One region of the Ruminococcus sp. AF20-12LB genome, then DNA from elsewhere that is predicted to be linked to it. Evidence: riboswitches for the same ligand, from Rfam matches in the RefSeq annotation. Region 1 holds a riboswitch; each other region holds the start of a gene.
What was found. A riboswitch is a leader RNA that binds a small molecule or an ion and turns the genes downstream of it on or off. The one in region 1 is predicted to bind cobalamin.

Region 1 (11,002 bases):
CGCCCGGAAGCTGTTCGATCTCAAGTGTAAAAATCGCATCCGGATTCGGCATACCGTAAGCTTCCTCAGGCATCAGATGAACATCCATCACCTGGCCAACCTCCATGTTTGCAACTGCCGCATCAAATCCTTTGATCATCTGTCCTGCTCCGCAGATGAATTCCAGTGGCTCGCCACGGTCATAGGAAGAATCGAACTGTGTTCCGTCATTAAAGGTTCCTCTGTAATGTGTACGGCAGGTTTTTCCGACATTAGGACCTGTGATAGATGGCTGAGAACCACATCCTCCGCCACAGCCTCCGCAGGAATGTCCGTCTTCATGACCGCCGCAGGAGTGTCCATCCTCATGGCTTCCGCAGGAATGTCCATCCTCATGATGGTGATGATCACAATTCACACCTGTGGATACCAGCTCGCCCTTCAGATAAGCATCCACAGCTGTGTCTGCATCTCCCTGTGCTCCGGAACATAACTCAATGCCAGCCTCAGCAAGTGCACTCTGTGCTCCGCCGCCGATTCCTCCACAGATCAGAACGCTGATTCCCTGCTCTGCAAGAAGTCCTGCAAGTGCACCATGTCCGGTGCCATTGGAGCTGATCACTTCACTGGAAATAACCTTGTTATCCTCCACCTCATATACCTTGAAAAACTCCGTTTTTCCAAAGTGCTGAAAAATGTTTCCATTATCGTATGTTGCTGCAATTTTCATTTGTAAAACCCTCCATTAGTCAGATATGTATTATATTAGTATATCGTGCAGGCAGGATAAAAGCAAGGTTTAACTTCTCTCTGCCGGCTCTTGCTGTCATTCAATGAATCCAGTATAATAGAAGCATCTGTAAAAATAAAAGATTTTTTGAATAAGAAGGTTTGAACTAAAATGAAATCATACGAAGAATTACTTTCAGATATTGAAGAAGACATGGAACTCATGGGTTCCTCACACATTGTTTATTCCATGGAAGAGGACGACATTGTTACCGATTATGATTATCTTCCATCCGATTCCTGTACGATCTCCATTACCTTAAAGGAACTTCAGGAAAAGCTTCAGCTGCAGATGCTCTATACAAAAGTTTCCGCTCATACAGCCGGAGCAGATAAAAATGCCCCGAAATTAGCTGTTGTTTTTCCGGGCATCGGATACACTGCTGACAAGCCGCTTCTGTACTATACCAGCCGCCTTGCCAGCAAACACGGCTACAAAATCCGCACTGTATCCTATGGCACCCTCCCGGAAAATGTCAAAGGAGATCCTGAAAAAATGAAACAGGCCTTTGACCTTGCCCTGGAACAAACAGAACGCTCCTTAGGCAGCATCGACTGGAATTCCTATGGCAGCATTCTGTTTATTTCCAAAAGCATTGGTACAGTCATCTCCTCAGCCTATGCTTCCCGACACGATCTGACTGTAAAAAGCATCCTGTTCACGCCTCTTGCAGAGACCTTTTCCTTCCCACTTGCCGGAAGCATCGCCTTCCACGGCACCGCAGATCCCTGGGCCGAAACCAATTCCATCCGGGAACTGGCAGCGCAGAAAGATGTACCTCTCTTTCTCACCCAAAACGCCAACCATTCTCTGGAAACCGGTGATGTACTGACGGATATCTTTATTCTAAAAACTACAATGGAACGGGTCCAGCGTTTTATTTAACGCCGGCCCGCTTATTTTTCTCCACCCACTAAAAACTGAGGTGTCAGCTTATTCAGCTCACGATCCATGGAAGTTCTGGAAATATCACTGATGTCCTTCAGGGCAAACACTTTGGAAAAGCCGATCTCCATCATGTGATCCAGATCCCATACCGGACGCTTTTTATCACTCATAAACAGCTTACTGCTGAGCTCTTTCCCTGTTTCCGCATCTTCATGAGCATGGATACCTCTTCCATATTTTTCCCACATAGCAGCATCATGTGCCTCGTAAATCTTTTTCTTTTCTTCATCATAAAGATGCAGATACCAGCAGGCGTCCGATACCAAAAGACGTCCGCCTTTTTTCAGTACACGCAGCCACTCCTTGTAAGCCTTCTGTGGATCGTCCAGCGTCCATGTGATATTTCTGCAGATAACCATATCAAATGTCTCATCCGGGAAATTCAGATTGTGGCAGTCCATAGTCATCAGATCTGCGGATAAACCTGCTGCCTTTACATTTTCCTTTGCTTCATGGATCATATTTTCAGTAATATCGATCCCGGTCACATGATGTCCTTCTTTTCCCAGCATAATTTCAAAAAATCCCGGCCCGCAGCCTACATCCAGTACTTCCAGATGTTCTTTTTCCGGCGCATACTCCAGAATCAGATTCTTCCAGTTTTCTGCTGTTTCACTTTTCAGTTCTGCCTTGATCCCTTCGCTGTAAATGCCAGCTTCTCCTTCCCAGTACTCTTTGATCTTATCGTTTTGCATGTCACTTCTCCTTCTTTGTGGCTATTACAATAAATTTTTTCCCCTGATATCCGTATTTCCAGAAATCCATCGTCCATGGTCTGTTTAGCCAGCGGTTCTCTCTGATCTGGATCCTGGCAAAGCGTACCTTTTTTAATATCTGAAAGTCCGTTTCCGGACGCTTCTGCGATGTAAATGGCAGCTTTTCATAAATTCCGCTGTTTTCCTTCACGTCAGATCCATATGTTTTTCTTTCTGTAACATAAATAAGAAAATCAGCAATTTTCATATGGATCTTATTTTTTAATGTGGGTTCGATGGTACGATAGTCCCCATCAAAATAAATGATCCTTCCACCTGGTTTTAATACAGCCTTCCAGCGTCTGAAAGCTTTTTCCGGATCATATAATGTCCACACCGCATCTCTGGAAAGTATCACATCATAGCTTTGTTCCTGTTCCAATGGCAAAGTTACACCATCTTCCTCACAGATTTCCACCTGTTGATGATACTGTCGCATATTCCTTCTGGCTTTTTCTACCATTCCTGATGAACCATCGATCGCTTTTACATCATGTCCCAGACGCGCTGCTATGATGCTCATAAAACCCGGGCCGCAGCCCACTTCTAAAATACGAAGGGGCTCAGGTCCAAGAAGTCTTTTCAATTCTTTTGTCCAGTGAGATACCGTTCTTTTGTTACTCAATTGTTTTTGGATCATATCATCATAATCACCGGAATCTTCTGTCCATTTATTCTCGATTTTTTCAAACATTTTTTTTACTCCACTACATCCAGTGTTGCCCAGTTAATGCCTTCATAGGCAGTCGGTGCAAGCTCTACATTGGTCAGTCTGGTATTGTTATAGATATAATCACGGTTCGGATAATACAGCGGCACTGTTACTGCCTGATCGTTGATACGTGTAAGGATCTTATCGTATAATTCCGTACGTTTTTCTTCGTCCTGTGTTTTTAATACTTCTCCGAGATCTTTGTTCAGTTCCTCATCGTACCAGTTTACTGCCTTTGCTCCATCTTCCGCATAGAACATTGATTTCAGGAAACCATGAGGCATCCAGGAGTCTTCATAGCTGCGGTAAATGCACAGATCGTAGTCTCTGGTGTTCCAGATTTCATCATAGTAAGCTGCAGATTCTTTTTCTACCAGTTCAATACCCACACCAACCTTCTCATATTCAGATTTCAGGTATTCACACAGTGACTTCCAGGAAGCATATTCTTCAGTCTGGAATACCAGTCTGAGGCTCAGTGGTTCTCCGTCTTTTTCTACAATACCATCTCCGTCTGTATCCTCATATCCTGCTTCCTTTAATAGTTCCTTTGCTTTATCCGGATCATATGGATAACCCTTGCTGTTTTCTTCTGTTACATAAGGAACTGTCGGAGACATAAGTCCGGTTGCCGGATTGCCGTAACCATCCAGCAGATCATTTACAATGCTTTCTTTATTTGTTGCATAGTTCAGTGCCTGACGTACGTTTATATCCTGAAGCGCCGGTGTATCATAATTTTCGATCAGATAGTAAGAAAGTGTGGAAACCTGCTGTTCTGTCGATAAATTTTTATCTGCCTGGATAATACTGAAGCTTTCGGATGGAATATCCTGAAGATTCAGATCTGCCTCTCCACTCTGAAGTGCCATCACTCTGGCATCACCGTCTACCACCTGTTTCAGAACTACTTTATCAATATTTGGTTTCTCACCGTAATAATTAGGATTTGGTACCAGGACAACCTCCTGACCGCTTTCATAACTGTCGATCATCCACATTCCGGTACCCACTTCCTGACAAAATTCTCCGTCTTCATCCAGTGCACTTTCACAGGTGAAACGGAATGGTCTTGGATAGCTGAATTCGATCAGCAGTGTATAGCATGGTTCTGCGAACTTAAATTCTACAGTATAATCATCTACCTTTGTAACATTTTCCAGTTTGGCTGAAAAGTTACCGATCACATCCTGTTCCACCCATCTGTTATAATTCCACATCACATTGTCTGCATTAAAATCTGTGCCGTCCGAGAATTTCACATCTTTTCTTAAATGGAACGTATAGGTTGTGCCATCTTCGCTGATATCCCAAGATTCTGCCAATGCCGGTTTGATTTCTCCATTTTCTCCATAACGCACCAGTGGATCATAGATCATTTCATAAAGACGAAAGTCTGGACCACTTTTTATAGGGTCACAAAGTTCAGGCGTCAGATCAATGGATGTCATTGCCGTAACTACTTTTTCCTCTTTTGCCTGTACATTGACACCTGTCAGTAAAGTTGCCGCCACCATGCTCAATGCTATCAATTTTGCTACACGTCTTTTCTTCATTTCTTCCTCTCCTTTGTTTGTTTTATATTTTACAGCATATGACATGCCGCAAAATGTCCTGTTTCAATTTCTGTCAATTCCGGTATATGCTCTCTGCATATATTTGTACATCTTCTGCACCGGTTCTGATATGGGCAGCCCTGTTCCGGAATGGTATCTGAAAATATTTTCTTTTCCTGCGATCCGATTCTTCGCATTTTCGGTTCTTTTACCGGAATAGAATCAAACAGATCTTTTGTATAAGGATGTACGGCAGTCTCCTTTAAGCTGTCCGTATGATCGATAAACTCGACCACGCGTCCCTGATACATGATAGCCACCTCTTTGCAGAGATATGGAACATTGGACAGATCGTGAGTGATCAGTAAATAGGTCATCTCATATTTTTCCTGCAGTTCATTTAACAGATGCAGGATCTGCTTTCGTATGGAATAATCCAGACTGGATACCGGTTCATCACAGATCACAAGTTCCGGTCTTAATACCAATGCTCTCGCAATATTAGCTCTCTGACACTGACCTCCTGAAATCTGTCCAACATAACGGTTGCGAATATCCGGATCAAGCCCCGTCTGGATCAAAGCTTCTTTTACCCGTTCTTCATACTCTCCCTCTTGCAATTTTTCATGTAATTTCAAAATTTCCAGAATATTTTCTCCAATGGTATAACCGGGATCAAATACCCCGCTGCTGCTTTGAAAGACCATCTGAAGATTCTTGCGATATGGACGAAACTGCTTTTCAGACAAATCCTGCATTTCCTGTCCCTGAAACCAGAATTTTCCATCTGTAGGTTTCTCCAGGCCGGCGATCAGCTTTCCGAATGTAGTTTTACCACTTCCACTTTCACCGATCAGGGCCATGGATGATCCTGCGTGGATTTCCAGACTTACATCATCCACTGCCTTCACAATTTTTTTCTTGCCATAATATTTTTTTAAATGTTCTGTCTTTAGTAACGTACTCATACTTTTCCCCTATAAAACTGCATCCAACAGTTTTTTTGTATATGAATGCTGCGGATGATAAAAGATCTCTTCAACTGTTCCGTTTTCCACTATTTCGCCGTCTTTCATGATCGAAACATCATCTGCGATCTCTGCCACCACACCCAGATCATGCGTAATAAATAACACACCCAGATTTTCTTTCCTGGATAGCTGATAGATTTCTTCCAGGATCTGCTTCTGTACGGTTACATCCAATGCTGTCGTCGGCTCATCTGCAATCAGATAATCCGGTTTCATGGACATGGCAATGGCGATCATAACACGTTGGCACATACCACCAGACAATTCGTAAGGTTTTTTCTTCATCAGTTCTTCCGGATCACGCAGATTCATCATCCGCAGACTTTCCAACGCAGCTTCCCTTGCCTGTTTTTTGCTCATTCTGCGATGTTTCCTCAGTCCTTCCAGAAGCAGTTGTTCAACTGTAAAAAGCGGGTCAAGAGCAGCGGTCGGATCCTGAAAGATCATTCCGATCCTGTCTCCGTATAACTGTCGTTTTTCTTTTCCTGATAACTTCAGAAGACTCTTTTCGTTCAGTGTCACATCTCCGGATATCACCTTTCCATTTCCTGCAAGCAGATTCATGATCGTCAGAGAGGTAACTGACTTGCCGCTTCCGCTTTCTCCCACCAGAGCATGGATCCTTCCGCGCTTTACTTCCAGGCTAACATCTTTTACTGCATGAACCATTCCGTGAGAGGTCTGAAACTCCACATGTAATCTTTTTACCTTTAGAACATCATTTTTGGGCTGTTCCATTTTGTATTCCCTCCCCCAGATAATTAAATGCCAGAACAATGATCATGATCAGTATACCCGGATAAAACATCAGTCTTGGATAAGTCTGGATATAACTTTTACTGTCACTAAGCATGATCCCCCATTCCGGTGTCGGTGCCTGCACACCAAGGCCGATAAAGGAAAAACCGGCAATTGACAGAATGATCGAACCGATTTCCATTGTTGCCAGTGCGATCACAGATGGCAGGATATTTCTCAATACATGCCTGAATATGATCCTTGCGTGGCCGCAGCCTCCGGCTTTTAGTGCGGTCATATAATTTTTATTTTTTTCCTGAAGTGTCAATGCACGGGCAAGCCTTGCATATTCTGCCCAGGATACGACCGATAAGGACAGGATCAGATGAGCGCCGCTGGCTCCTACGGTTCCTGCAATGGCAAGTGCCACAATAAAGACCGGCATAGCCATAAATACATCAATGATCCTCATAATTATCGAATCGATTTTTCCACCTACGTATCCGGCAAACAGTCCGATCGGCACCCCGACACATACGGTGATCAGAAGCACCGTAAAGCTATAGCTCAGTGAATACCGGCTGCCCCAGAGAAGTCTTGATAAAATACATCGTCCCAGCTGATCAGTACCTAAAGGATATGCCGCCGACGGATTCTTTAATTTTATCGAAACATCCACAAGCAGTGGATCATGCGGCGCCAGTACAGGTGCAAAAATAGCTGCCAATACAAAAATTATGACCACCATCAATCCTATTTTTGTTTTTGGTGACCGGAATACCTGTTTCCAGTACAGATTCTGGATCATGCTTTTTTCTGTTTTCTGCTTTCTTCTGCTTCCCATTCTATGATCTCTCCTTTACTTTAACTGGATTCGCCGGTCAATCGCAGAATAGGCGATATCCACAAGAAAATTTAATACTACAATGCCAACAGCCAGAATAAAGATAAAACATTGCAGCACCGGAGTGTCTTTTGAGATCACGGATTTCAATGCCAGATTTCCGATTCCCTGAATTGAAAAAATACTTTCTATCACAGCTGAGCCACAGAAAAAACCGATCACAATTGATACCAGACGTGTCAGCACAGGAATCAGAATATTTTTCAGACCATGACGCAAAATTACATTTACAGATGACAATCCCTTGGCTCTGCTGGCACGTATGTAATCCTGCTTCAGCACCTGTATCATATTGGTACGGATCAATCTCGTCATAATTCCAAAGAAACTGATATCCATGGCAAATGCCGCAAGAATCGGGATGCCTCCGGCATCTCCTCCGATCACGGAAATCACTTTTAGCTTTACTCCAAATATATATAGCAGCATCAGACCGATCCAGAAAGACGGCATAGATACACTGAGGGACGACAAAATGCGAATGACTTTATCCAGAACTCTGTTTTCATAAATTGCCGACAAAATTCCGAGAGGGACTGATACGATCATCAACAATAAAAACGAAGTAACTGCCAGTTTAAATGTCTGTGGAAAATATCTTTTTAATTCCTCAAAAGCCGGTTTTCTGGTAGAATATGATTTTCCAAAATCGCCATGAAGTGCCTGATCCAGCCATTTCCCGTATTGTACCAGCACCGGCTGATCCAGTCCTTCCTCATGCCGTACTTCTTCTATCTGCTCCGGTGACGGGTGCTCGTATTTTTTCTCCGCCAGAACTCTGGCCGCATCACCTGCCGATATAAAACTCAGCATAAAAATAATAAATGTAACCGCCAGAACTACCGGAATCATAAATATAAAACGCTTTGCAATTACTTTTCCCATTTTCATTTCTCCTCATTTTTCATCTGTTTATTCGGTTAAAATAAAAAAGGCTGATATGATCCAGCATCATATCAGCACAAAAAACAAACCTCCACCTCAGGCAGAGCTTATTCCTTCTGTATCCCATCCGAATCAGAATTCTTCTGTCAAAAAGGCAAGTCTCCTGACTCCAGTTCTTCCTACTTACCATCTTCCCGGATCTCTCCAGTGATATTTTGGTTTTCGTCCCTGTCACAGTAGCGGTGGCTGTTCTGGCATTTCACCAGATTCCTTATTAAGTACTTTGTACACCCTTCTGACTATTCAATTTTCATAGTTGCAACGAATAAGTATTATAATATCATACTTTTCTTTTTATATAAATAGTTTTTCTGTCAAATATGAAATATCTGAACATTTCATATTAAAACCCGGATATTTTCCGCCTATATATCATTATAGATTCCTCAAGTAAATGACATTATGTATGAACAGTGACTTCTTTATATTTCCGTATAATGATCATATAACTTACGAATAATAAAACAGCTGCGCTGCTCCATGCACAGATCTCTGCATAGTATATTCCATCTTCGCCGATCATTTTTGGCAGCAGCAGCGCAACACTGACACGCATTATAAATTCTGCAATGCCGCTGGCAAGCGGAATCAAAGTATTACCCAGGCCCTGGATAGCGGAACGATACACATACAGCAGATACAGCACCCACAAAAAAACAGCCATAATAAACAAATACTTATATGCTATATCCAATACCTGTCGGGTCTGATCCGGTTCACCGGATACAAACAGGGACAGTACATTACGTCCAAACAACACCATCATACCGGAAATGAAAGCCGAAGTGAGCACTGCCATATAAGTGCCGCTGCGCACACCTTTTCGAATCCTCTGATATTTCTTTGCACCAAGATTCTGGCCTACATAGGTTGTAATAGCATATCCATATGAAACGGCAGCCATCTCCAAAACCCCATACAGCTTGTTCGATGCCGTAAATCCCGCCACAAACAGAAAACCAAATCCATTGATCACATACTGTACCACAAGTCCTCCCACGGAGATGATCACATTCTGTATCGCAAGAGGAACTCCCAGTTCCAAAAGCCGCAGGCTCATAGAGGGCTGCCTGTAAAAGTCCTTCTTTTCCAGGCGGATATCCGGGATTTTACGTAATACGATCAAACAGTACAAGGCTGAAAATCCCTGTGCGATAACGGTTGCCACTGCTGCTCCGGCTATACCCCAGCCAAAAACCGCCACAAATAACAGATCCAGTCCCACATTGATCACTGCTGCCACTGTCATTGCGATCAACGGAGATCTGCTGTTTCCAAGTGCCCGAAGGATCGCTGCAAATATATTATAAGCAGCTATGATCGGGATTCCTGCAAAGATCAGCCGCAAATATAGCATTGTCAGATCAATGACATTATCCGGTGTCTGTAAAAATAAAAGAACATGATAAACTGTACCTTCACTTACTGCGAGTACGACCACAGACAGTAATGCTGTCATGATATAGCTTTTCGCCACTGCGCATTTCAGATTTTCTTTTTCCCTTGCTCCATAATATTGAGATACAAGAATAGAAAAACCCTGTGTGATACCTGTCATGATCCCCAACACCAGCCATACCAGCCAATCTCCGGCACCTACTGCCGCCAGTGCTTCAACTCCTACCACTTGTCCGACGATCATGGTGTCTGCCATTGTATAAAACTGCTGAAAAATATTTCCAAGCATCATTGGTATGGCAAAAGTTATGATCAGTTTTCCGGGGGATCCGGCAGTCATATCTTTTTCATTGGTTCCCATAAGAATCTCCTTTTCTTTTCATCCTTATCCGCTATTTTACAAGGGACTCTTACGAAACACAATCCTATTTTTTCACAAAGTTTTATAATATTTTTGGTAGCTATTACATCCATATAATCATTATTTTTAATGGAGCATTTTTACCACGCTTATCTTAAAACTCTTTCTTCTTCATAGCACTCATACTATACTTATACGAAGCAAACCATATAAGCAGACTTAGCACAATGAGGGCAATCCCGATTTCAAAATCCCCTATCCCCCCTATCATATGCAGAATACTTTCTTTTAATCCCAAGTTAGTCTTCACAAAAGATCTAATTGTATAACAAATCGCAAAAATAATTAAAATTGCGATTGGCAGCACAATTCGCCCTTTCTCTCCTTCAAACCTTATCCTGATCGCGATCATGATTCCCGCAATTGCCTGAAACACAAAAAATGTGATCAACTCCATTGCCAGCATTTCCAGATCAAACACCTCTTCAGGATTTATGAGTACCATAATTCCTGCACAGATCATTCCAATGCACCATCCACATGCTGTCATGATAAAGGAAAAAATATATTTTTCTCTGACATATATTTTTTTATTTACGGGTAAAGAAAATAAATATGTGTAGCCATGGCCATTTTCATCATAACTGATCGTATTACCTGAATATATTGCCAGAACAGATGGGATATACATTGCAATGAAAGCAGCTGCCGTTTTTCCTGTAAGTATAAAAAACAATGCTACAAACACTAACACCAAAAAAAGATTACCACCCTGTCGAAAAAACAATCGAAAATCCTTTTCCAAAAGCCCTCTGATTCCTTTCATCATCTTTCGCCCCCTGTCAACATCAGGATCACCTGATCGAGTGATCCGCTCTCTACTAC
Region 2 (11,002 bases), on a different contig from region 1:
GTAAATCACAAAATTTTCATGATATCTTTCCGGCACGACAAAAAAATACCGCAGCAGAGGTTGTTTTCTCTGCTGCGGCGTATTCATCTCTTTTTCTGCTGATCTTTTATTCTGCTGCGGATTCCTCGGAAGCGTCCGTGTTCTCGCCGTAAAGACCTGCCAGATATTTCATGGTTTCTTTATAAAGTGTCTGCTTATCTTCCTGGGGAACATCTGCAAGAATAGCAGCTGCCACGTCTGTGGCATCTGTGTCATCCTGGGAACTGTCAATACCGAACAGCTTCTTCAGCTTCTGATCCATCATATTCAGCTCTGTACTCTGATATTTCTCTGTACCATCTGCCTCATAGGATTCTGTACCATCCTTCAGAATGTCATAATAATCCTTCTCAACAGTTTCTGCCACACTCTTCGCTGTCTGCTCATCCAGTATTACAGTTGCCACTGCCTCTGTATCTTCCGTTGCAGCAAGAAGGGATTCTGCATCGCCCTCATACTCGCCTTTTACAAAGAGGACAAATTTGTCATAATTGTTCTTTGCTTCTTCGCTGAGCACAGAAGTATCGTTTTCTGCACTGTCTGCCTGGTCTGAGCTGTCTGTACTTTCTGAAGATTCTGTGTCTTCTGTTGCTTCCGGGATTCCGGTTTCATCGGATGCACTATCATCTGTGCTGTTCTCGTCAGAAGCACTTTCGTCTGTGCTGCTCTCGTCCGATGCACTATCATCTGTGCTGCTCTCATCAGAGGTACTTTCGTCTGTGCTGCTTTCGTCCGAGTTTTCCTCATTGCCATAGGTTCCGTCGTCGGTAGCATCCGGAATTCCGGTCTCATTGCTTGTATCCTGAGAATCTGCTCCTGTTTCTTTCTCAAGACCCGGGTCTTCTGTGGAGCTCTGGATCACATCGTCCCCAAGAATGCTGTCATTTACATTGTTGACGATATCATCTGAAGAATCTTCATCCACATCTACGGTGTCATCACTGCTCTCTCCATCCAGTGTATCATCAGAGGAAGAGGCCTGGCCTGTGGTATTGGCATCTACCTGCTCCAGTGTTTCCTTCACATCATCATAATTGTAATCCTGCTGTGCGATCTGTCCCAGAAGAGACACGATCCTGTCAATATCGTCCTGGCTTATGGAAATATTGTTCTGCTCAGCCACATTGATGACAATATTCTGGATTTCATCTGCATTCTGTACTCCGTTCTGGATCACATCCATCTTAGACTGATTTACAACTGTTGTCGCCTCATTTTTACCAACCTTATCTGCAAGTTCACCGGTGGTTACGATCTCCTGGTTGGCAAGCTTCGTCTTGGTCTCATCCAGCTTCTCTCCACTGGCCTTCTCATATGCCATCTGAATACCGGTAAGTGCACCTGTTCCGGATACTTCCATCGGGCAGGCAGCAACTACTTCACAATTCTTCACACCGGATGTGGAAAGTGTGGTTGCGATCATATTACCTGTCACCCAGTTCAGATTTGCTGTGCGGACCTTGATCCCGCCGGACTGTGTAGGCTTCACATAAGCACAGCTCAAAGTTCTGGAACCGATCTGGGACTGTGGCGCGATATTATCCAGGTGTTTATGCTCATCCTCATTTGTAATGGTCATCACCTGCACCTGATCGGAACTTACATTAAAATATTTCATCATTGTCTGCTTCTGAGCATCCGTAAGATCTGCTCCAAGTGTTACTACCTTCGATGCATCTGCAAATACGGGATTTACACTTCCTGCCACAAGGCATGCACTGCAGAGCAGAGCTGCGATCATGTTTCTTTTTTTCATTGATCTTCCCTCCATATATTTTTTCGAATTGATTGTATCTGCTTAACTTTTGCGGTGTAAAGCGGACATTCATCTCCATTACTTACATCTCCACGAATGTGAGCGCTTCACGATCTGTCATTCTTGTTGTATTATAACACAGCTGCAGAAATATTTGTAATTTATATTATATAAAAAAAACGCTGCCGGAAATTATATCTCACATTTCTGACAACGTTTTATCGCTTTTCACTTTTTCCCAGCGAACTTATCTGATCCTGTTTAATTTTCCGGTTTCTTTTGCTTTTTTCAACAATTCCCGGTTTTTTTCATTCATGATACCAAAATCCTTCAGCGGACAGTACACTTTTTCACATTTTCCCATGAACTCCAGCGCTTCTTCAAAGGCTGACTCTGAAATGCATTCAAAAGGCTTCTCCGTGATCACTTTTGCAGCCAGTTCTTTTGCCACCTGATAATCTGCATCATTGGTATGGAGAACTCCGGTCACAAAAGGAATCCCCTGTCGCTGCAGTTTCCGGTATACCGGAATCCCACTTCCATTTCCTCCGATCACAAATACCTCCGGTTTTCCGGCCGGAGGTTCCATTTCCACGCAGCCGAATTCTGCATTATAGCTCCCACGGGTGATGCCATAAAGTTTCCGAATATAATCTGAGGTAAAGATTTCCTCCGGTGCACCATATTTCTCAATGTGATCTCCATGAACACAGATCACCTGGTCAGAAATCTTCTGGGCAAGATCCAGCTCATGAAGGGACATGATCACCGTCATCTGTTTTTCCAATACCATCTTCTTCAAAATGGCAAGAAGCTCCAGCTTATGCCGGATATCCAGGAAGGAGGTCGGCTCATCCAGGATAATGATCTCCGGTTCCTGGCAGATGGCGCGTGCCAGAAGGATACGCTGTCTCTGTCCGTCACTGATGGCTGTAAAATCCCGGTCCTTCAGATCCCAGGCGTGAACCATCTCCATAGCGCTTTTAACTTTTTCCTTGTCCTCTGCGGAAAGTATCCCAAGAGTTCCGGTATAGGGATATCGTCCGGTGGATACCACATCCTCACAGGTCATAAGCTCCGGGCGCATGCGCTCGGTAAGTACTACAGCCAGTTTTTTTGACACTTCCCTGTTGGTCATCCGGCTCATCTGTTCATGTTCCAGATATATCGTTCCACTGATCAGAGAAAGCTGTCTTGTGATACTCTTCAAAATAGTAGATTTTCCGGCACCGTTGGGACCGATCAGTGTCAGGATCTCTCCTTTATTCAGCTGAATATTGATCTCTTTGATCAGTGGTTTTCCATCATAGCCTACGGTCAGCTGATCTGTATAAAAAAAATATGATTTCATCGTTTATATCCTCTGCTGTCTGCGAATCATGATATAGATAACTACCGGTGCCCCGAAAACTGCCGTCACAGAACTGATGCTCAGCTCCGTCGGTGCAAATACAGTTCTTGCGATCAGATCACAGAACAGGCAGAACACTGCACCGCCCAGAAAACAGGCCGGGATCACAAGCAGCGGTCTGGCAGTCTTCAGGAGACTTTTTGCAATGTGAGGCACAGCGATCCCCACGAAAGAGATTGGCCCTGCAAAAGCAGTCACACAGGCAGAAAGAATACTGGAAAGCAGGATCAGAAGTATCCTGAAAACCTTGATATTAACTCCCATATTCTGCGCGTAAGTCTCCCCCAGCTGATAGGCGCTGATCGGTTTTGACATAAAAAATACGATCACCATGGTAAGAAGTACCACAACAGCCATAGTCTGCACATTCCCCCAGGTCATACCGGAAAAGCTTCCCAGTGACCAGTTGTGAAGATTGACTATGTTGGAATCATCTGCAAAGGTCACCACAAAGTCTGTGATGGCCGAACAGATATAGCCAATCATAACACCACTGATGACCAGCATGGACATGTTGTGGACTTTTTTTGCCACAAGGAGCACAAAGCCCATGGAGATCATTGAGCCCGCAAAAGCAGCCAGGATCATGGCACCGGAACCGATGGACACCGATCTGCTTAAAAAGAAGATCATCAGAAGCGCCACGATCAGCTTGGCACCGGAAGAGATTCCCAGTACAAAGGGTCCCGCGATAGGGTTGTTAAAAAAGGTCTGCAGCAAAAATCCGGAAACAGAAAGTGCTCCGCCAAGGATGATCACTGCCAGTATCCTGGGAAGACGGATCTCCCAGACGATATTATAAGAAGTTTCATCTCCCTGATGCCGGAATATGATGTTCAGGATCTCCTTCACAGAGAGGTGGATACTTCCGGAATTTACATTCCATATAAATAAAAAGATCAAAAGTACCGCAAGGATCACAAACGAGACCCCGTATCGGACTGCGCGTTTTCTGTCATTCATTTTTTCTGGTACACTCCTCTTCTGTTTTGTTATCATATCCTTTCGTTTCCTGCTCACAGGTGGAAACCGGCAAAGGAGTTAAAGCGAACACTGGAATTTATTTCAGTTTATGCATATAGGTCAGCTCATCCAGAAAATCATCATCTGTAGTCAGCATGGTGTGGATATCCTCGATCATGGTTCCAAGTCCGGTGGTTTCCTGGAAAAGATTTTTGCCTGTGCACCAGACATTTCCGTTCTTCACTGCCTTGAAATCTGCAAGAAGCTTACTTTTGGAAAGAAGCTCATCAATGGTCTTAAGTTCCCCGTCGATCGTACTGTTGTAGATGATATAGTCTGCATCCTTCGCCTTGGCATAAAATTCTTCCATCTGCATATTCATGGTAGAAAGAGCATTGTCATTTACTCCCGTATCCTCCGGAACATAATTTCCTCCTGCGAGGGAAATCATTTCCGAAACATAGTCGCCGCTTTTTCTTATATTTACCGCACCTACGGAGTTGATATAAAAGAACGCCACGGTCTTGTCTGTTTTATCTGCGGTGAGAACCTTATCCAACTTGTCCGTCTGCTCTTTGAATACCTTTTCTGCCACATCTTCTTTTCCCAGAAGAACTGCGTAAAGTTTCATCCACTCGGTTCTTCCAAGAGGATGACTCTCATAGCTGGAACGCTCTACCATTACAGGGATCCCGAACTGCTCCAGCTTCTCCTGTACCTCCGGATTGTGATGGATCATGGTGGATTCAATGGCAAGATCACAGCCCTCGTTCAGGATCAGCTCGTAATCCGGAGCACTGTACTTGCCGGCATAGATCATCTTTTTCTGTTCCATGGCGTCCTTTGCTTCCTGGATATACCATCCGTCTTCCTTGGTTCCGGAAAGCTTGATGCTGTCAATCCCGTCGATAGCGCGGAAAAGATCCATGGCCGAGGTTGCTACCAGATAGATATTGTTTATGGGCTGCTGCAGAACCGCAATGTCAGGATCCAGCCCCTCCGGTGCTTTCCTGCCCTCGGGAACTACAAGAAACTGTCCTTCCTGATCAATGGTGAGCAGCGCATAGCCATCGTTGTAGTAATCCACATTAAATTCCTTTGCGTAGGAAAGATCCATACTGTGGTCAAAGGTAAGGCCTGGAATATCCGCAGGCTTATGTTCTGTCTCTGCTGCCTGCACTGCAAAAGCACACCCCAGGATCAGGGTCAGCGTCAGAAATATGTATGAAATTATTTTTTTCATTTTTCTTCCTTTTTCATACTTGAAGAATCAAAATTCAGAGTATACTCAATCTCGTGAGGCGTACTCATGGCTACAGTATCTGCAGTCACTTCCATTTCTGCATCAAAGACAGTGACCGGGATCTCAAATGTGGAGTTTCCGTCTTTGTTCACCGGCTCATATTTTTCGCCGTCCACGATCATATAATCATAATTCGGACTGCTCCAGATGATGGTTGCCGTAGCTTCTTTGTCCTTGATCTCTACTTTGGCCGGAGATTCTACAGATGCTCTTCCTGATCCGCCTGTAAGGGTTACATCAGTCTCATAGGTTCCATCCTCCAGCTTCAGATCTTCCGGCTTTTTCCCTTCGGATTTCTTGTCGTCAGAGGTTTCTCCTTCTTTGGACTCATCTGACTTTTCTGCTGTCTTTTTGTCAGAGGCAGCTCCTTCTTTTTCTGTATCGTCCGCTGTTTTTTCAGCAGTATCCTCTGTTTTTACAGGATCCTTTACGCTGACTTTATGGTCGTACCATTTGCCTTTTTCTCCCAGGATCGCCACGTTAAATTCCTCACCAATGGCCGATACCGGGATATCAAATCCGTAAACCTCTTCTGTATAACCATCGCTGTACTTAACTGTATCTGTGGTCGGATCGATAATCTCTGCTCCGTCCTTCTGGGCATCCTCGGCAGTTCCCGCAAACAGGTTAACGATCTTCTTGGAAACCAGACTTACGTGGATGGTCATTTTACCATCTTTGACCGTGAGTTCTCCTTTTTTGTCATTGGCCTCATTTACATGAAACATGCTGCTGTCTGTATCAAACTCTGCTGTATAAACGCCATCTTCCAGTGTATCTGCTTTGTCTGCATCCGTATCCTTTTCTCCGGAAGTTTCTGCTTCCTCACCGGACTCGGTTTTTGTTTCGTCTGTTTTTGCCATCGCAGGCACAGAACCCAGCACCAGGACTGATGCACTTGCCATTGCAAGAATTAAGTTTACATAGCGTTTTTTCATGATAATCTTCTCCCTTCCATAGATACAGCAATCTGCCCGGAAAACAGTCTTCCTGATCTTTCCGGGCAGTTACATTGATTTCTTATAGGTATCTGAACTCACTCAGATATTTTTGTATTTATTATTCTGCGGACTCCTCAGCAGAATCAGCCTCTGTATCTGCTGCATCAGAATCTGCGGATTCATCAGTGCTTCCCAGAGAATCGATTGCTGCCTTTGTATGCTCTACATAAAGCTTCTCAACGGCTTCGATCCTTCCAAGACCCTCGATCTGGCAGTCAACCTTATCGAAGTTTCCGGATGCTACAAACTGGCTCTTCCAGGAATCCTCATCATCACCGGCCATATCGTTGTTTGCATGGTCTCCGGCAACAACCATCAGCGGACGAAGAACAACGTTCTTGTATCCTGCTTCTTTTACTTTCTCGATAACCTTGTCGCAGGCTGTGTCTTCCGGCTCACCCTCTACAGTACCGATGAATGCGTTCTTGAATCCAAGGTCTTCCATCTGTGTCTGCATCTGATCGTATGTAATATTAGCTGTATGGGATGTTCCATGTCCCATAAATACGAATGCTGTACCAGCCTCAGCTGCTGCATCCATACTGTCAAATCCTGCCTCTTTGCAAGCCTCATCTGTGATCGCCTGAGCAACTGCTTTCTTGTCATCGTTGATCACTGTTGCATCATCTCCAACCTCGCCGAGCATTGGCTCTGCGATAGCTACAGACTCGAATTTATCTTTATATTCATTGATCGCTTCTGTCATCTCATCGTACTCAGCACCGTGCATCAGGTGAGTAGGCTGTACAACCAGGTTCTTAACACCATTCTCTACTGCACGGTCAAGAGCCTGCTGCATATTATCGATCACTTCATCATCTCTTGCCTCTACATGGTTGATGATGATCTGTGCTGTAAATGCTCTTCTTACAGACCAGTCCGGATAAGCTTCTGCAAGAGCATCCTCGATTCCCTTGACATCCTCTGCACGGCTGTCATTGAAGGAAGTACCGAAGCTTACAACAAGAAGCTCATTCTCACCGATCTCATCCTGGTTACGCGGATCGTCCTTGGAAGCATCTCCTGTGTCACGTCCAAAGTAATCCGGATCTGCATTCTCACCCTCTACCAGCTCTTTCTGAGCGTCTGTCAGAGCATCCCATGCTTCTTTGGCTGCCTTGCAGTCCTCATCTGTTGTGTCGTTTCTTTCCTGTACATAGATCTTGTCGATCAGAGCTGCTACATTATCTGCTGCTTCCTGATCTGCATCGGAAGCCTCTGTGGTATCAGCTGCCTCAGCGTTCTCTTCTGTAGCAGAATCCTCTGCTGCCATTGCTGTTGTAGCTGCACCCATAGAGCATGTCATGGAAACTGCGAGCATCAGAGCTAACATTGTTTTTCTTTTCATTTCTTATTGTCCTCTTTTCATGTATTTCCAGAATACTGATATGTACAAAAAACGGCAGCTCTCTGCGGCTGCCTGCTCACACATGATTCTCTGCGCAATACAAATACATAAAAAGAAGTTCTGTATTGTTATGGAGAATACAGATTCGTAAACCGCGAACCCTTGAATCTCGCAATAAGGCAGTTCTCCTGACTTGGTTCCACGCTGCTTTCCCTTCCCGGTCTCCCAGTGGTTATAAAAGCAGCTCCCCTTTCACAGTGACGGTATCGTTCCGGATTCTCACCGGATTCTCTTTTGCACATCCGACTGGATGCAACCTTATCGTTATAACATTTGCACATATTTTCTTTTATCTGGTTATCTAATTTTTACCACAAACTCACAAATTTGTCAAGATTGATGTCGGACGATTCACGGTTTTCTGTGACCTTCAGTTACTGTTCACTCCGTTCTCAGTAACACGCTTCGCGATGCACAGAATTTATGCTGATCGCATAAATTCGCGCGGTATGTCTCGGTTTTTCTGTGACCTTCGCTCACAAAAAACACCTCGCGGGACATTACCAGTGAACAGTAACGACCTTCACTCACAAAAACAGCCCCTTTCTGTCATCACCCTGATATCAGAAAAGGACTGTTTTGCTCATAATCGATAAACTGCTTCGCAGTTTATCTGGTTAAACGGATATTCGCAATCCGCTTCGCTACTTGCTCATAACAGATAAACTGCTCTGCAGTTTATCTGTTAAAATACTTCTGCTCCAGGTATCTGGCTACGTAGATTCCGCTGGCAGATGCATGGGAAAGAGAGTGTGTCACACCGCTGCAGTCTCCGATAACAAAGAGACCCTTGTGGCAAGTTTCCAGATTTTCGTCGATCTCAACCTCCATGTTGTAGAATTTAACCTCCACGCCATAAAGCAAAGTATCGTCATCCGCGGTTCCCGGTGCGATCTTGTCCAGGGCATAGATCATCTCGATGATGCCATCCAGGATACGTTTCGGCATAACAAGGCTTAAATCTCCCGGTGTCGCAGAAAGTGTAGGTGTTACGAAGCTTTCCTCAATACGGGCTTTTGTGCTTCGTCTTCCGCGGATCAGATCTCCGAACCGCTGTACCATAACACCACCGCCAAGCATATTGGAAAGTCTTGCAATGCTCTCACCGTATCCGTTGCTGTCATGGAACGGCTCTGAGAAATGCTTGGATACCAGAAGGGCAAAGTTTGTATTGTTGGTATGCTTTGCCGGATCTTCGTAGCTGTGACCGTTTACTGTGATGATACCGTTGGTATTTTCATTCACGACAACACCTCGCGGGTTCATGCAGAAGGTACGGACCATATCCTCAAACTTCTCAGTTCTGTAAACGATCTTGCTCTCATAAAGCTCATCTGTCAGACGGCTGAAAACCTCTGCCGGAAGCTCCACACGGACTCCGATGTCCACACGGTTGGAAAGAGTCGGGATCTTAAGCTCTGTACATACAGTTTCCATCCATTTACTTCCGCTTCGTCCTGCGGAGATGATACAGTAAGTTCCCTCGTAACGCTCATCGCCTACAACAACTGCGTAACCATCTTCTGTTTTCTCCACTTTATCAACAGATGCGTCAAAATAGAAATCCACATGGTCTTTCATTTTTTCATAGAGGTTCTGCAGCACCACATAGTTGATATCTGTTCCCAGATGACGGACTGATGCATCCAGAAGATGCAGGCCATTCTGAAGGCAGAGCTTACGAATCTCACTGTTTGTGGTGGAATAAAGCCTGGTTCCTTCACCGCCATGCATCAGGTTCAGTTTATCTACATATTCCATCAGCTCTGTGGCTGTATCCTTGCCGATATGCTGGTACAGAGTTCCGCCAAACTGATTGGTGATATTATATTTTCCATCGGAAAAAGCACCTGCACCGCCAAATCCCTTCATGATCGCGCAGGTTTTGCAGTGGATACAGGATTTTACTTTCTTTCCGTCGATGGGACATTTTCTTTTTTCCAGAGGATGACCTGCTTCAAAAACTGCGATCTTTTTCTCCGGATCATTATTCATCAGTTCATAGGCTGCAAAGATCCCACCGGGACCTGCCCCTACGATCAGTACATCATACTTCATAAATAAAAACTCCTTATTTTGTATTGCACATTTTCAGTGCTTTGTTTTTGCACAAACCCTGTCTATTCTACAACAAACGTGTTCAAAAGTCACCGTTTTTTTTCGGTTTTGGAAAAAAATCCTCAATCCTTCCGGAACCTTCCGATCTTAAGCTTTTTTCCATCTGTTTCCACAGTGATAGCACCGTTTTTCATGGTGTATTCCACCTGACTTCCGGCCTCTTTAAGCCGCTCTACGGTTTCCGGTGACGGATGTCCGTAGGTGTTGGCGGAAGAACAGGAAATGATCGCCACTTCCGGCTTTATTTTCTCAAGAAATGCTTCTGTGGTAGAATAACGGGAACCGTGATGTCCCACCTTCAGACAGTCAACATCCTCAAGCACCCCGGCTGCCAGAAGCTTTTTCTCCGTATCTGCACCGATATCTCCGGTAAAAAGCATCCGGAATTCTCCAAAAGACAACTTCATCACCATTGCTTCCTCATTCACATCTTTTCCCGCAGCATTTTTTTCCGGCCACAGAACAGAAAAAGATACCCTTCCGCAAAGCAGCTCATCTCCCTTTTCTGCTGTCACTACCTTAACTCCGGCAGTTTTTGCTGTCTCTGCAAGCTCCCTCCACGCATCTGGTCTTTCAACCCAGGCAGGCAGGATCAGATATCCGGCCCGGATGGTTGTGAGACCTTTTCCCATATATTCCAGAAGTTCCTTCACACCGTTGATGTGATCCTGATCTGTATGAGAAATAAAAATCCCATCCAGCCAGGAAATCCCCTGACTTTTCAATGCCGGCAAAAGACAGTATCTTCCAAGGTCCGACTGGCTGCTGCTTCCTCCGTCGATCAGAAAATGGTGATCCTCCGGGGTCTCCACAAGAATACCGTCCCCTTGTCCTACATCCAGGCAGATCACCTTCAGACTTCCTGCCGGATGATATCCCAGTATCAGGATTCCGACTGCCAGAAAAATACCGGCTGTTATCCGGATAGCATATAGCTTCCGGCAACCTGCTTCCGACCGCTCCCCTGATAGCTCCGTTTCCTCACAGACTGCTTTTTTCTTCC
Region 3 (11,002 bases), on a different contig from region 1:
GACGACACATGTTAAAGAATGCAGCGTCATGCCAGCCCTCTGTCTTACCTGCCTTCTGCGGTTCTACACAACCGATGATGTTATATTCTCTGGCATCTGCAAGAGAAAGGCCACGGTTCTGCAGTGCAGGAATGATAACCTCATCATTGTAATAAGCCGGGAGTCCGATTCCTGTTCTTGTAAGCTCTGCAGCCTTGATCAGGAATTCATGCGGAGATCCGTTCCATACTCTTACAGAAAGAGACGGTGCCGGAAGATGCACATGCATAGACGCCTGGATGCACATAAAGGAGAGATCATTGGTCACATCCTCGCCATCCTTGTTCTGACCACCTGCGATCAAGTTCTGGAAAAGGCTGTAGCCTGCAAAACCCTCTGCAGATGCAGCATCACGACATTTATTCAGGTCGTTTAATTTTACCCATATACAGTCCATCAGTTCCTGGGCAAATTCTCTGGTAAGATTGCCTGCTTCCATATCACTCTTGTAATACGGATACATATACTGGTCAAAACGTCCCGGAGAAATAGAATGTCCGCTGCTTTCCATCTGGATCAGCTGCTGTACAAACCAGAAGGACTGGCACGCCTCATAGAAGTTACGGGCGCCCTTTGCCGGTACGTGTGTACAATTGGATGCGATCTGAAGGAGTTCCTGTTTTCTGGTCGGATCCTGACACTGATATGCCATCTGTTCTGCGAGCTCGGCATAGCGATGTGCATAGTCAATAACTGCCTGACAGCTCATGATAACTGCTTCCAGGAAACGGGATTTCTTTGCGTAATCACCATCTCCTACATTACACTCATCCAGTTCCTTCTGAGCTTTGGCAATGATTCCTTCATAACCGATTGCCAGAACTTCTTCATATTTAACGGTTACGTGTCCTACACCATTGTAGAAATAGTTTCCGGGTGTAAAAATATTGTGGTCAATGGCAAGAATCGCTTCCGGTGCCATGTAGGAGGTTGCAAGCTCACTGGTAGTCTTACCTTTCCAGTATTTATGTACCTCACGGAGCTCCGCCTTGGTTTCCTCCGCAATATAAAATGGATCGGCTGTTCTGGTAGCCACTGTATCCAGCTCATCCTCCAGCCACTGGAAAGAATACTCCGGAAACGTCTGACATCCTCTCGGCGCCAAAGTGCTGCTTCCGACGATCAGCTCCTCATCACGGATGATGATTGGAATGTTGTGCAGGATGTGGGCAAATGCCTTGGCCCTGCGGGTGATGATCGGCTCGTCTTCTGTTGCTTTGTAAGACTCTGTGATCAGTTTTGCTCTGGCAGATTCGATCACCGGCATCTTTGCATAAAGATTATCTACAAGATGTGTGATCCTGTCTGTTTTCGGAACATCTGCTATATGAAATTTCTCCATGATTCTCCTTTCTCATAACCGGTTGTTTCTGGTGATCTGTCTGCCTCTGCGCTTCCAGAACCGCTCCTGTCCGGCTATGTGCTCATGTAGTTTTATTATACCTTACCCCTACTTCGATGTCAACGAAATCCAACATGTGTTTCTAGCTGTTTTTGTGGTTTTTATTGGTTGCACCCTGTTGATTTTATTTGTTTTTTGTATTTTTATGTTTTTCTCTATTGACTTTGCTTTTCTGCTCTGCCATACTTGGATTTATATAGAAATTCCTTTGTTTTTCAAAAAAAATTTATGTAAAGCGGACATTCGCATTCCGCTCTGTTACATGTTCTCAAACAGTAAAAGAGGTGTATTTTTATGTATCTTTCTGATATGCATACCCACTCCATCGCCAGTGGTCACGGCACGGAATGTACCATCACCAACATGGCACGTGCAGCTGCTGAGAAAGGTCTCCGGCTTCTCGGGATCACTGATCACGGTCCCGGCACTCTTGCAGCCGGAACTTCCTCCTATTTCCGCAGCCTTACCTATTCTCCTAAAAAACATTTCGGTGTGGAATTACTCTACGGAATTGAACTGAATATCCTTGACCGCAGCGGAACGGTAGATTTAGACCAGGAATTATTATGTAAACTTGATTACGCCATTGCCAGCATGCATGCCTGGAATTACCGCTGCGGTACCAGAGCCGAAAACACAGAAGCTTTTATCAATGTAATGAAAAACCCCTGTGTGAAGATCCTCGGACATAGTGATAACACTCATTACCCGGTTAATTATGATGCGCTTGCAAGGGCTGCCAGGGAAACCGGCACGATCTTTGAGATCAACGAAGCTTCTCTTGCACCTTATGGCTATCGTGGCGACACAAGAGAAAACTGTTTCGAGATCCTTCGATGCTGCCGCAAATATGATCTGCCGCTGCTTCTTTCCAGTGACAGCCATGGCCCGGAGCATATCGGAGATTTTACCTATGCTGCTGAGTTTGTTCATCAGGCCATGTTTCCAGAACAGCTGATCCTCAACAACCAGCTTCCCAGACTCAAGGTTTTTCTCCAAACCAGAGAATGATCTTCTGTATTTTTTCCGACAGATAACAGCTATTGTCCACCCCAAAACAAAACAGGCCAGTTCAAACACAGGAATATACATTTTCCTGTATCTGAACTGACCTGTTTTTTATTTTTCCCGCTGCTTCCGTACAATTTCCGCAAGCTCGCTATATTTACCTGTAACATATCCGAAGTTCTCTCTTCTGTGAGGAAGCTTGCATTCGGTGCAGTCTTTGATGCCGCTTTCCGTAAAGCGAAAATTACCACCACATTTATCTCCCAGTGCATATAAAGGACAATAGCAGAACAGACAGTTGAAGTTCTCCGGATCTGCTCCTTTATGGCATGGAAAGTACTCACAATTTTTGTGGCTGAAGTAAGAGTATTCTTTGCCTTCCCAGTATGGCTTCTCCATGGCTCTTTTCTCCTCTCCTGACATAACCACGCATAAATTTTCCTATAAAAAAAGAGGTAGCGATGCCACCCCGGGGTAGAAATATAATCCGTTCATGAGTGCGCGGAGGGAACGAATGTATCCGGAGTAGTATCGCCTGCCATTTAATCATGTATAATTCATATGAACAGGCGCATTCCATAAAAAAATGCCTACTCTCGTAAAAAAGTAGACAACGTCCCAGGGGTGCGGAGTCCCTGAAATGGTTGTTACACTTTACACGGAAGTTTAACCTCGCCATAACAAGCAGGTTTCCTGGCTCCGGGATCATGGCTCCTCTCTCCTTCTCATACATACGTACAATGGACTATGAGATTTGCTCCTCCGTTACAGTGACCGGATCGCTCAGGTTTCACACCTGATTCCCTTTTCTGCGGACCTCTGATAATCAATACATAACTGTCAGCCATCCTCAGCACTTGCTATGTTCAATATGGAATTATACTGACATCATAATAACATCCTGTTAATTATATGTCAATACTATTTTCAATATTTATATATTTATGAGCATATTTTGTTGCTGTTTACTCCGTTCCATGGGTTTTCAGTGTTTTTTACGACATAAAAAACAGCCCGACAAACTGCTGTCGGGCTGCTGTGTTTTTATTTTCTGTTGTACGTTCTTATTATACAAGACGTCTTACAGATACAATTGTTCTGTATGTAGCATCATTGCTGATCTTGATCCCGTCCTGAGAGTTCGATGCATGAACGATCTGGCCATTACCCATGTAAATAGCCACGTGTCCGCCATAGCAGATCAAATCTCCCGGCTGTGCATCTGCGTAGGATACTTCTGTACCTGCATTCTGCTGCTCATAGGATGTTCTCGGAAGGCTGACTCCGAAGTTCGCATAGACACTCTGTACAAATCCGGAGCAGTCTGCACCATTGGTAAGGCTTGTTCCGCCCCATACGTAAGGATTTCCTACAAACTGTGTGGCATAATTCACAACAGAAGATCCTGAACCGCTGCTGTAAGAAGAACTGTCACTGTCTGAGGATGTGTCCTCTGCACTTTCTTCGGATGCATCTGTGCTGTTATCGTAATCTGCGTCTGCATTATCCTCTGTATTCTCAGTATCCCCGGACGCATCATCATTTTCACCATTGTCTGCATCTTCATCCACATGCTCGGTGTCATCCTCTGCAGTATCCTCATCTGTATTCTCGATCACGTTGCCGTCCTCATCGTACTGTACATCTTCGCTCTCGTCCGCCTCATCCTGCTGTGCTTCCTGCTCTGCCTGGCGTCTTGCTTCCTCTTCTGCCTCAGCCTGTGCTCTCGCTGCTGCTTCAGCCTCGGCCTGACGTCTTGCCTCTTCCTCTGCTGCAATACGCTCAGCCTCTAATCTCTGAAGCTCTGCAGTCTGCTCTGCAAGAAGGTTTGCATAATCTGTAGCCTGCTGCTGTGCGTAGGCGATCTCATTATCATAATCTGCGGATGTGGCACGCTTCTCATCCAGCTGTGCCTGCAGGTTCTGGGACTCTGCTTCATATTCCTGCTTCATCCCCTCCAGCTCTGCCTTCTCCTGTGTGTACTGTGCTTCCAGGTTTGCCACCTGCTGGATCGTATTGGAATATTTTTCAAGGCTCTTACGGTCCTGCTCATAAGTCTTCTGTGTGTACTCTGCTCTTGTAAGAAGGTCAGACAGGTTCTCTGCATTCAGCATCATCTGGAACCATGCATCGTCTCCACCCTTCTCATAGAGATACTGGATACGTTTCTTCATTGCCTCATACTGTTTCTGCTTGGCATTTTTGGCCTTCTCAAGGTTGGTCTGTGTAGATGCAATGTCGGCTTCCTTATTGGAGATATCTCCTTCCAGTGTCTGGATCGAAACCATCACGTTTACAAGATTGGCATCAAGAGTTGAAATCTCGCCTTCAATCTGTGACTTCTGTGAGGAAAGCTCATCCAATCTGGAATAAGTCGCATTCAGCTGTTCATTGGTCGCATCCATCTCCTGCTGAAGTGCTGCCTCATCTTCTCTTGTTGCGCTTACGCTGACTACCTGTGCTCCGCTGATGATGAGCGCCAGTGTCAGACATAATATCCTTTTCTTCATGACTGTTCACCCTCGCAATCTGATTCTAATTTAATACAGCGGATCTGACCATCCGCTTCGTTGGTTTTTTTGTAATACTTTTGAAATATCTTGTTTCAATCTTTTTATATATTAACACAGTGTTATTTGGATTGCAAGGATTTTCTATTAATTAGTTTAAAACTTTGTAACATTTATTAATGATTTTGACATCAAAAAGGAGAACCTGTGATATCTCAGGTTCTCCTCGCATGTTTCTTATAGTCATTTATTACATATAAATTTCTTTCCGCGTATTTCCGATCAGAAAAGATCTGCAAGGATCTGGTTGGCTGTTTTCTTCAGATATCCGTTGGGATCGGAAAGTGTGCTTCTGTTCCATCTGAAGTATGCACCGTTTCGGATATAATTACCGCTGGATTCATGATAATCATATTTGCTGACTCCAGGATACCTGGACATGTAAGTTTCTGCCAGCTTGATCGCCTGGCTTCCGTAAGTTCCGCTTGGTGTCGGTGTTCCGGAAATCTGTACGCCGGCATTAGGTGTACAGTGGAGAATCACAACACTCTTATCAGAACACTGTCCGAGAACGATCCAGGTATGTCCGCTGTTGTATCCGATATCTCCCGGATAAAGCTTCCAGTTTGAGCTTGCCAGCTGAGACTGGGAAACGATGGTTCCCATTCCCTTACCGGAATATAAAGATCCAATATCTCCGGAAACAGTAGTATACTGGGGTCCGCCGGATCTGCTCTGCATGATCTGATATACAGACCATCCTACAAAGCCGGAGCAGTCAAGGCCCTTCTGTTCTGTAGCTTCACTGAGATCCATATAATATCTGTAATTATAGGAGCTGGAATTGCTGTCATACCACTGTTTCCATTTTGGACTGATGCCCTTTCTGGTCGCATCTGACCAGTTGTGGCCGCCGCCCCATACGTAAAGAGTCTTTCCTACCGGAAGTAATGCATTGGCGAGGAAATTCTTGATGGTCCTGGAGCTTGTAACTGTAGCAGTACCCGGGTTGGTATCCAGGACACCATTGCTGCCAAATGTATACTTCTTGCCATCGATCGTCTTCGTTCCCGTAGCCATGACACCGGTTGACGGATCAAAATAATATTTATATCCTTTTTTGGAATTTGTGACCCATCCGGTAGCCATCACGCCGCTCTTGCTGTAAAAATAATAGGTATTGCTGCCGATCTTCTTAAAGCCCTTATACATAGCTCCCGTGTTTGGATCAAAATAACGCTTCTGCTTTTTCTTATTCGTTGCCCAGCCCTTTGCCATAAAGCATTTGCTGGTAAAATATCTGGTCACATTCTTCTTGTCTGTAAGGAATACGCTTCTTGCAGCAACACCACTGCCGCTGTAGAAATAATATTTCTTATTACTGATCGTGGCCCATCTCGTTGTCATATATCCGCTGGTGGGATTAAAATAGCGGGTATTGTTCTCTCTGTCTGTAAGCCAGCCTGTTGCCATATAGCCCTTGACACCGTTAACATTATAAAAATATCGTTTGCCCTTGGAATCCTTAGCCCAGCGCTTCATCTGCACGCCTGTGGATTTATTAAAAAAATATTTCTTCCCGTTCAGTGTAAGCCAGCCTTTTACCTTCTGGCCATTCTGATAATAATAGGATTTTCCTTTTTCGGTCTTAAAGCCGTTCTTGGCCGCAGCTTGTACATCGGTTGCCGTTGTATGTACAGTTGCTCCGGCTGCAAAGAACATCAGAACAAAAAAAAGTCCCCAGAGTTTCCATTTTCTGCTTAATTTTCGCATACATACCTTCCTTTGATAGATAGATCATTGATATTTACTATTTCTTAAGTCCGGCTGATCGTAAACATTACAATTTTGTTACAATTTTACGTCCATATTATATAACATTCTTTACAGTCCGTCAACTCTTTCCTTTTCTTTCAGAAAAAATGTCATTCCGGTATTACCAATGTTGATTTTATGCAGAAAAAATCCCCGAAACATCAGAAATATTCACTGATGCTCCGGGGATATGATCCTTTATGCAGTTTTACTCCTGTCTGTTACAGATCTGTTACAGATCCTTACAGAAATTTTTTGCGAAGCTCTGCTCCGTCAAGGGCACTTAAATATGCAGGTGCAACATCAAATACTGTCTTGCAGCCCTTCTGTCCTTCCTGATTCATACGGTATGCAGCTCTTGCATAGGCAACGATCACAGAAGATGTGAACTCAGGATTGGAATCCAGCTTCAGGCTGTACTCGATCACATGGCTATTCTCATTGTTCCAGCCTGTTTTTCCACTGCGGATCACAAAACCGCCGTGTGGAATACCGCTGTGGTCACGATCCAGCTCTTCCTGAGAAATGAAATGTACCGTTGTATCATACTCGTCAAAGTAATTCGGCATGGTCTTGATCTCTTCCTCGATACGTGCAAGATCAGCACCCTCCTCAGCAACTACGAAGCACTCTCTTGTATGTTTCTGACGTGTGGTAAGCTCCGGATTTTCTCCGTTTCTTACTGCCTCAAGTGCAGCTTCTACCGGAATGGTGTACTGCTTTGCATCCTTTACGCCTTTGATGCGGCGGACTGCATCAGAATGTCCCTGGCTGACACCCTTGCCCCAGAATGTGTAGTCGTTTCCATTTGTAAGGATCGCATTTGCATACATACGGTTCAGAGAAAACATTCCGGGATCCCAGCCTACGGAAATGATTCCTACATGTCCACTCTCTGTTGCTGCCTTGTCAACATTTGCAAAATGCTCCGGGATTTTCTTATGTGTATCAAAGCTGTCCACAACATTGAAATATTTTACATACTCCGGTGTCTGAACAGGAAGATCTGTCGCACTTCCTCCACAGATGATCAGGACATCGATCTCATCTTTCAGCTTCTCTGCGTCTTTTACAGAATAAACCTTTGCGGTCTCTGTAAGGATCTTTACAGTCTCCGGATCACGTCTGGTAAATACTGCAACCAGCTCTGTATCCGGATTATGCTTGATGGCGCACTCCACGCCGCGTCCCAGGTTTCCGTAACCTAAAATACCAATTCTTATACTCATAATGATTTCCTCCTCTTTTTCTCTGCAGTATGTCATTTTCCGGACAGCACTGTGAATTTCTGTCAGAAAAATTCCTCTGCGATCTATATCGCAAAACGGATCTGCCTGATCCGCCTTACAATCATATGGACATGCTGCCTCAGGATATTCCGATTCTCAGTTCCGGGATATCGATGACCGCTTTGTTTCTGCATCAGCAGCAGAAAAAGCCGCCCGGCCAGCACATGAAACAAGCCATGGTCCTACAGCAGGCATCACACATATCTCCTCCTGCGGTCGGCATTCCCCCAAAGGGATCCTGTCGCTGCTGATACCAGCCGCCACCGCCTTCCATTCTCTGGAGCAACATACGGTACTGCATATTATCCGGTTCCTGACGGACTGCCTCACGGATCTGATCCAGAGCTGTTACATTATTTCCCATTCCCATATTTGCCATAGCAGCCAGGTAATACCATTCTCCATTTTTCTGACCAAGAGAATCCAGTACATTCATAGCTTCCTGAAAATGACCGCTCTGCACATAATTGGCGGCCGCCCTTCTGCGCATACTTTCCTCATCCTGATAGGCACTGGAACCGGCATTTCCGTAATTTCCAAAACCACCGTAATTTCCGTAGCCACCATAACCATTCTGGGAACTGCTTCCGTACTCACGCTCTTTCATGATCTGTTCGTAAGCCTGCTGCACTTCTTTGAATTTTTCTTCGGCCTGATCCTTATTTGGATTATTGATATTGGCATCCGGGTGATACTTTCGGCTCAGCTTCCGGTATGCCTTTTTTATTTCATCATCAGATGCGTTTCTGGGAACTCCCAGCACGCTGTATGGATCTAACATCTTTTCTCTTTCTCCCGTTCTTCCCTGCGCTTCTGTCCGATTGCCGCAAAGCGGCACCAGACGCCGGAATATAAAATATTTCGAAGGATATCTCCGTATCGGATGATCGGCAGCTTTTCAAATTCTCTGCAGCATTCTGCAAGCATCATCATAAGAAGCCGGCGTACCTCTTCCTCGAACCCTTCTATCTTATATTTTTCAAGGAAAGGATTGTAATTTCCGTTTTCTGCATCTTTTTCCACATCATCATAAGCATCCAGGATGTAGATAAATTTTCCGAGATAAAATCCCAGACGGCGCAGGGACGATTCCCAGACATCCTTACGGAAGGCCAGAATCTCTTCCATGATACGTCCGGAACACCCGGCTACACGGTCCACATCGGTTTCCCTCTGTTTTTCCAGGGAAGAAAGCTCCTCCAGTGCGCCTCGGATCCTTTGGATCTTCTCCGGATAATCAGACATATGCATATTTCCGCAATTCTTCAGAATTCTTGCATATGCATAGTGCAATGGTTTGTGTTCATCCTGCCAGTCATCCATACATTTGTAATAAGTAAGGATCACATTCATATCCGCACAGTACTCAGTTACTGTATTTTTACGTACCGGCTGGGGCTTCAGCGGATGGACCACACACCTGGAAGTTCCCTTCTTCGTTGGCGGTTCATAAAGGGCACTTAAAAGAAGGACCGCAAATGTCATATCATAAGTCAGTGAAATCTGTCCCGGTATCCCGTATCTCTCCCGAAGTTCTCTGCAAAGGCCGCAGTAAAAAGAACGGTACACATCAAAATCCTTGAATTTTATTTCCGGTTTATTAACGGTCACATATCCGAACATGTCAGCTCCTTTTTACGAATTTTGTGTGGCATTTCGGACATTCAATCTCGATCTTGCCCTTTCCCTTTGGAATACGTATCTTCTGTCCACAGCCCGGACAGCTGTAGATGTGATGGGTCTTTCTCTGCTTCATCAGATTCTTTTCTTTATTGAAGCGAAAACGGAACTTCGACGTCATCTGAAGGAATTTCTGATTTTCGGCATAACGCTGCTGGATATTTCTGGAAAAAATACGTATATATGCATATACGATCGCTGCGACCCCGAGAATGTCAAGAGTGCTGCCGGCAGTTCTGCTGAATATATTGGCAAACATTGCCAGAATGATCAGAACCAGTGCAGCTCCCATGGTAAACCTGGAAAGATCATCCACTCCATAACGTCCCTGCATAAATTTATTGAATTTGTCTCTCATATGATCTGCATCTCCTTTTCACTGCCATACGGCACTGCCAAAAAATTTCCGTAAAAAAATCCGGAGGCAGTTCCTAACGGTCATTGCATACCTGGAAAATGTAGAATTTCAGATAATAGGATTCGTCAGCTGACCAGAGGATCGGATGATCCGGTGCCTGTGTACGGTACTCTACCTGGCGCAGTCTCTTATGGACATTCTTCGCTGCCTGACCGATGGTCTGTGTAAACAGCTCATATGTCATAAAATGAGAGCAGGAACAGGTTGCCAGAAATCCGCCGTCCTTTACAAGACGCATTGCACGGAGATTGATCTCACGGTATCCCTTGATGGCATTTTTTACAGAGCTTCTGGATTTCGTAAATGCCGGAGGATCCAGTACCACAACATCAAATTTCTCTCCCTTCTCCTCAAGCTCGGGAAGAAGCTCAAAAACATCCTCACAGAGGAATTTCACTGTTCCGTCCAGGCCGTTCAGACTGGCGTTTCGTCTTGCCTGCAGAACTGCAGTTTCCGACGCATCCACACCGAGAACACTCTGTGCCCCTGCAATTCCCGCATTCAGGGCAAAAGAGCCGGTATGTGTAAAGCAGTCCAGAACCTTCGCCCCCTTGCAGAGCTTCTGGATAGCAAGACGGTTATATTTCTGATCCAGGAAAAATCCGGTCTTCTGCCCGTCCCTGATATCTACTTCATATTTCACACCGTTCTCTTCAATCTGAACAAGTGTCGGAAATTCTTCTCCGATAAATCCCTTGGTAAGTTCCATTCCTTCCTGGCGGCGTACCTTTGCATCACTTCGCTCATAGACTCCACGGATCCGGATCCCATCCTCAGCAAGAACTTCCTTCAGTGCATCTATGATCGTTTCTTTAAGACGGTCGATTCCCAGTGCAAGAGA

Region 2: linked by a shared signal. The riboswitch ahead of DWX61_RS02345 (sirohydrochlorin cobaltochelatase) and the one ahead of DWX61_RS16680 (ABC transporter permease) in region 1 are both predicted to bind cobalamin.
Region 3: linked by a shared signal. The riboswitch ahead of DWX61_RS02410 (cysteine-rich small domain-containing protein) and the one ahead of DWX61_RS16680 (ABC transporter permease) in region 1 are both predicted to bind cobalamin.

The regions. Positions count from the first base shown of each region.
Region 1 is NZ_QUGH01000017.1:29,047-40,048, forward strand. Features, by position in the region: gene DWX61_RS16640 (FKBP-type peptidyl-prolyl cis-trans isomerase) at 1-709, opposite strand, end outside; gene DWX61_RS16645 (alpha/beta hydrolase) at 881-1,654, shown strand; gene DWX61_RS16650 (class I SAM-dependent methyltransferase) at 1,666-2,412, opposite strand; gene DWX61_RS16655 (class I SAM-dependent methyltransferase) at 2,414-3,166, opposite strand; gene DWX61_RS16660 (nickel ABC transporter substrate-binding protein) at 3,172-4,740, opposite strand; gene DWX61_RS16665 (oligopeptide/dipeptide ABC transporter ATP-binding protein) at 4,770-5,708, opposite strand; gene DWX61_RS16670 (ABC transporter ATP-binding protein) at 5,718-6,509, opposite strand; gene nikC (nickel transporter permease) at 6,490-7,353, opposite strand; gene DWX61_RS16680 (ABC transporter permease) at 7,369-8,298, opposite strand; cobalamin riboswitch at 8,435-8,608, opposite strand; gene DWX61_RS16685 (MATE family efflux transporter) at 8,759-10,117, opposite strand; gene DWX61_RS16690 (ABC-2 transporter permease) at 10,272-10,946, opposite strand; gene DWX61_RS16695 (ABC transporter ATP-binding protein) at 10,943-11,002, opposite strand, start outside.
Region 2 is NZ_QUGH01000001.1:516,381-527,382, reverse strand. Features, by position in the region: gene DWX61_RS02370 (DUF1002 domain-containing protein) at 107-1,795, opposite strand; gene DWX61_RS02365 (ABC transporter ATP-binding protein) at 2,043-3,146, opposite strand; gene DWX61_RS02360 (FecCD family ABC transporter permease) at 3,150-4,169, opposite strand; gene DWX61_RS02355 (ABC transporter substrate-binding protein) at 4,267-5,412, opposite strand; gene DWX61_RS02350 (hypothetical protein) at 5,409-6,410, opposite strand; gene DWX61_RS02345 (sirohydrochlorin cobaltochelatase) at 6,532-7,821, opposite strand; cobalamin riboswitch at 7,983-8,157, opposite strand; gene DWX61_RS02340 (NAD(P)/FAD-dependent oxidoreductase) at 8,560-9,939, opposite strand; gene DWX61_RS02335 (DNA internalization-related competence protein ComEC/Rec2) at 10,062-11,002, opposite strand, start outside.
Region 3 is NZ_QUGH01000001.1:527,884-538,885, reverse strand. Features, by position in the region: gene DWX61_RS02420 (glycyl radical protein) at 1-1,381, opposite strand, end outside; gene DWX61_RS02415 (phosphatase) at 1,736-2,452, shown strand; gene DWX61_RS02410 (cysteine-rich small domain-containing protein) at 2,561-2,848, opposite strand; cobalamin riboswitch at 3,116-3,285, opposite strand; gene DWX61_RS02405 (C40 family peptidase) at 3,517-4,959, opposite strand; gene DWX61_RS02400 (N-acetylmuramoyl-L-alanine amidase family protein) at 5,242-6,732, opposite strand; gene DWX61_RS02395 (diaminopimelate dehydrogenase) at 7,017-8,003, opposite strand; gene DWX61_RS02390 (J domain-containing protein) at 8,197-8,844, opposite strand; gene DWX61_RS02385 (DUF5685 family protein) at 8,838-9,686, opposite strand; gene DWX61_RS02380 (hypothetical protein) at 9,688-10,101, opposite strand; gene DWX61_RS02375 (class I SAM-dependent rRNA methyltransferase) at 10,175-11,002, opposite strand, start outside.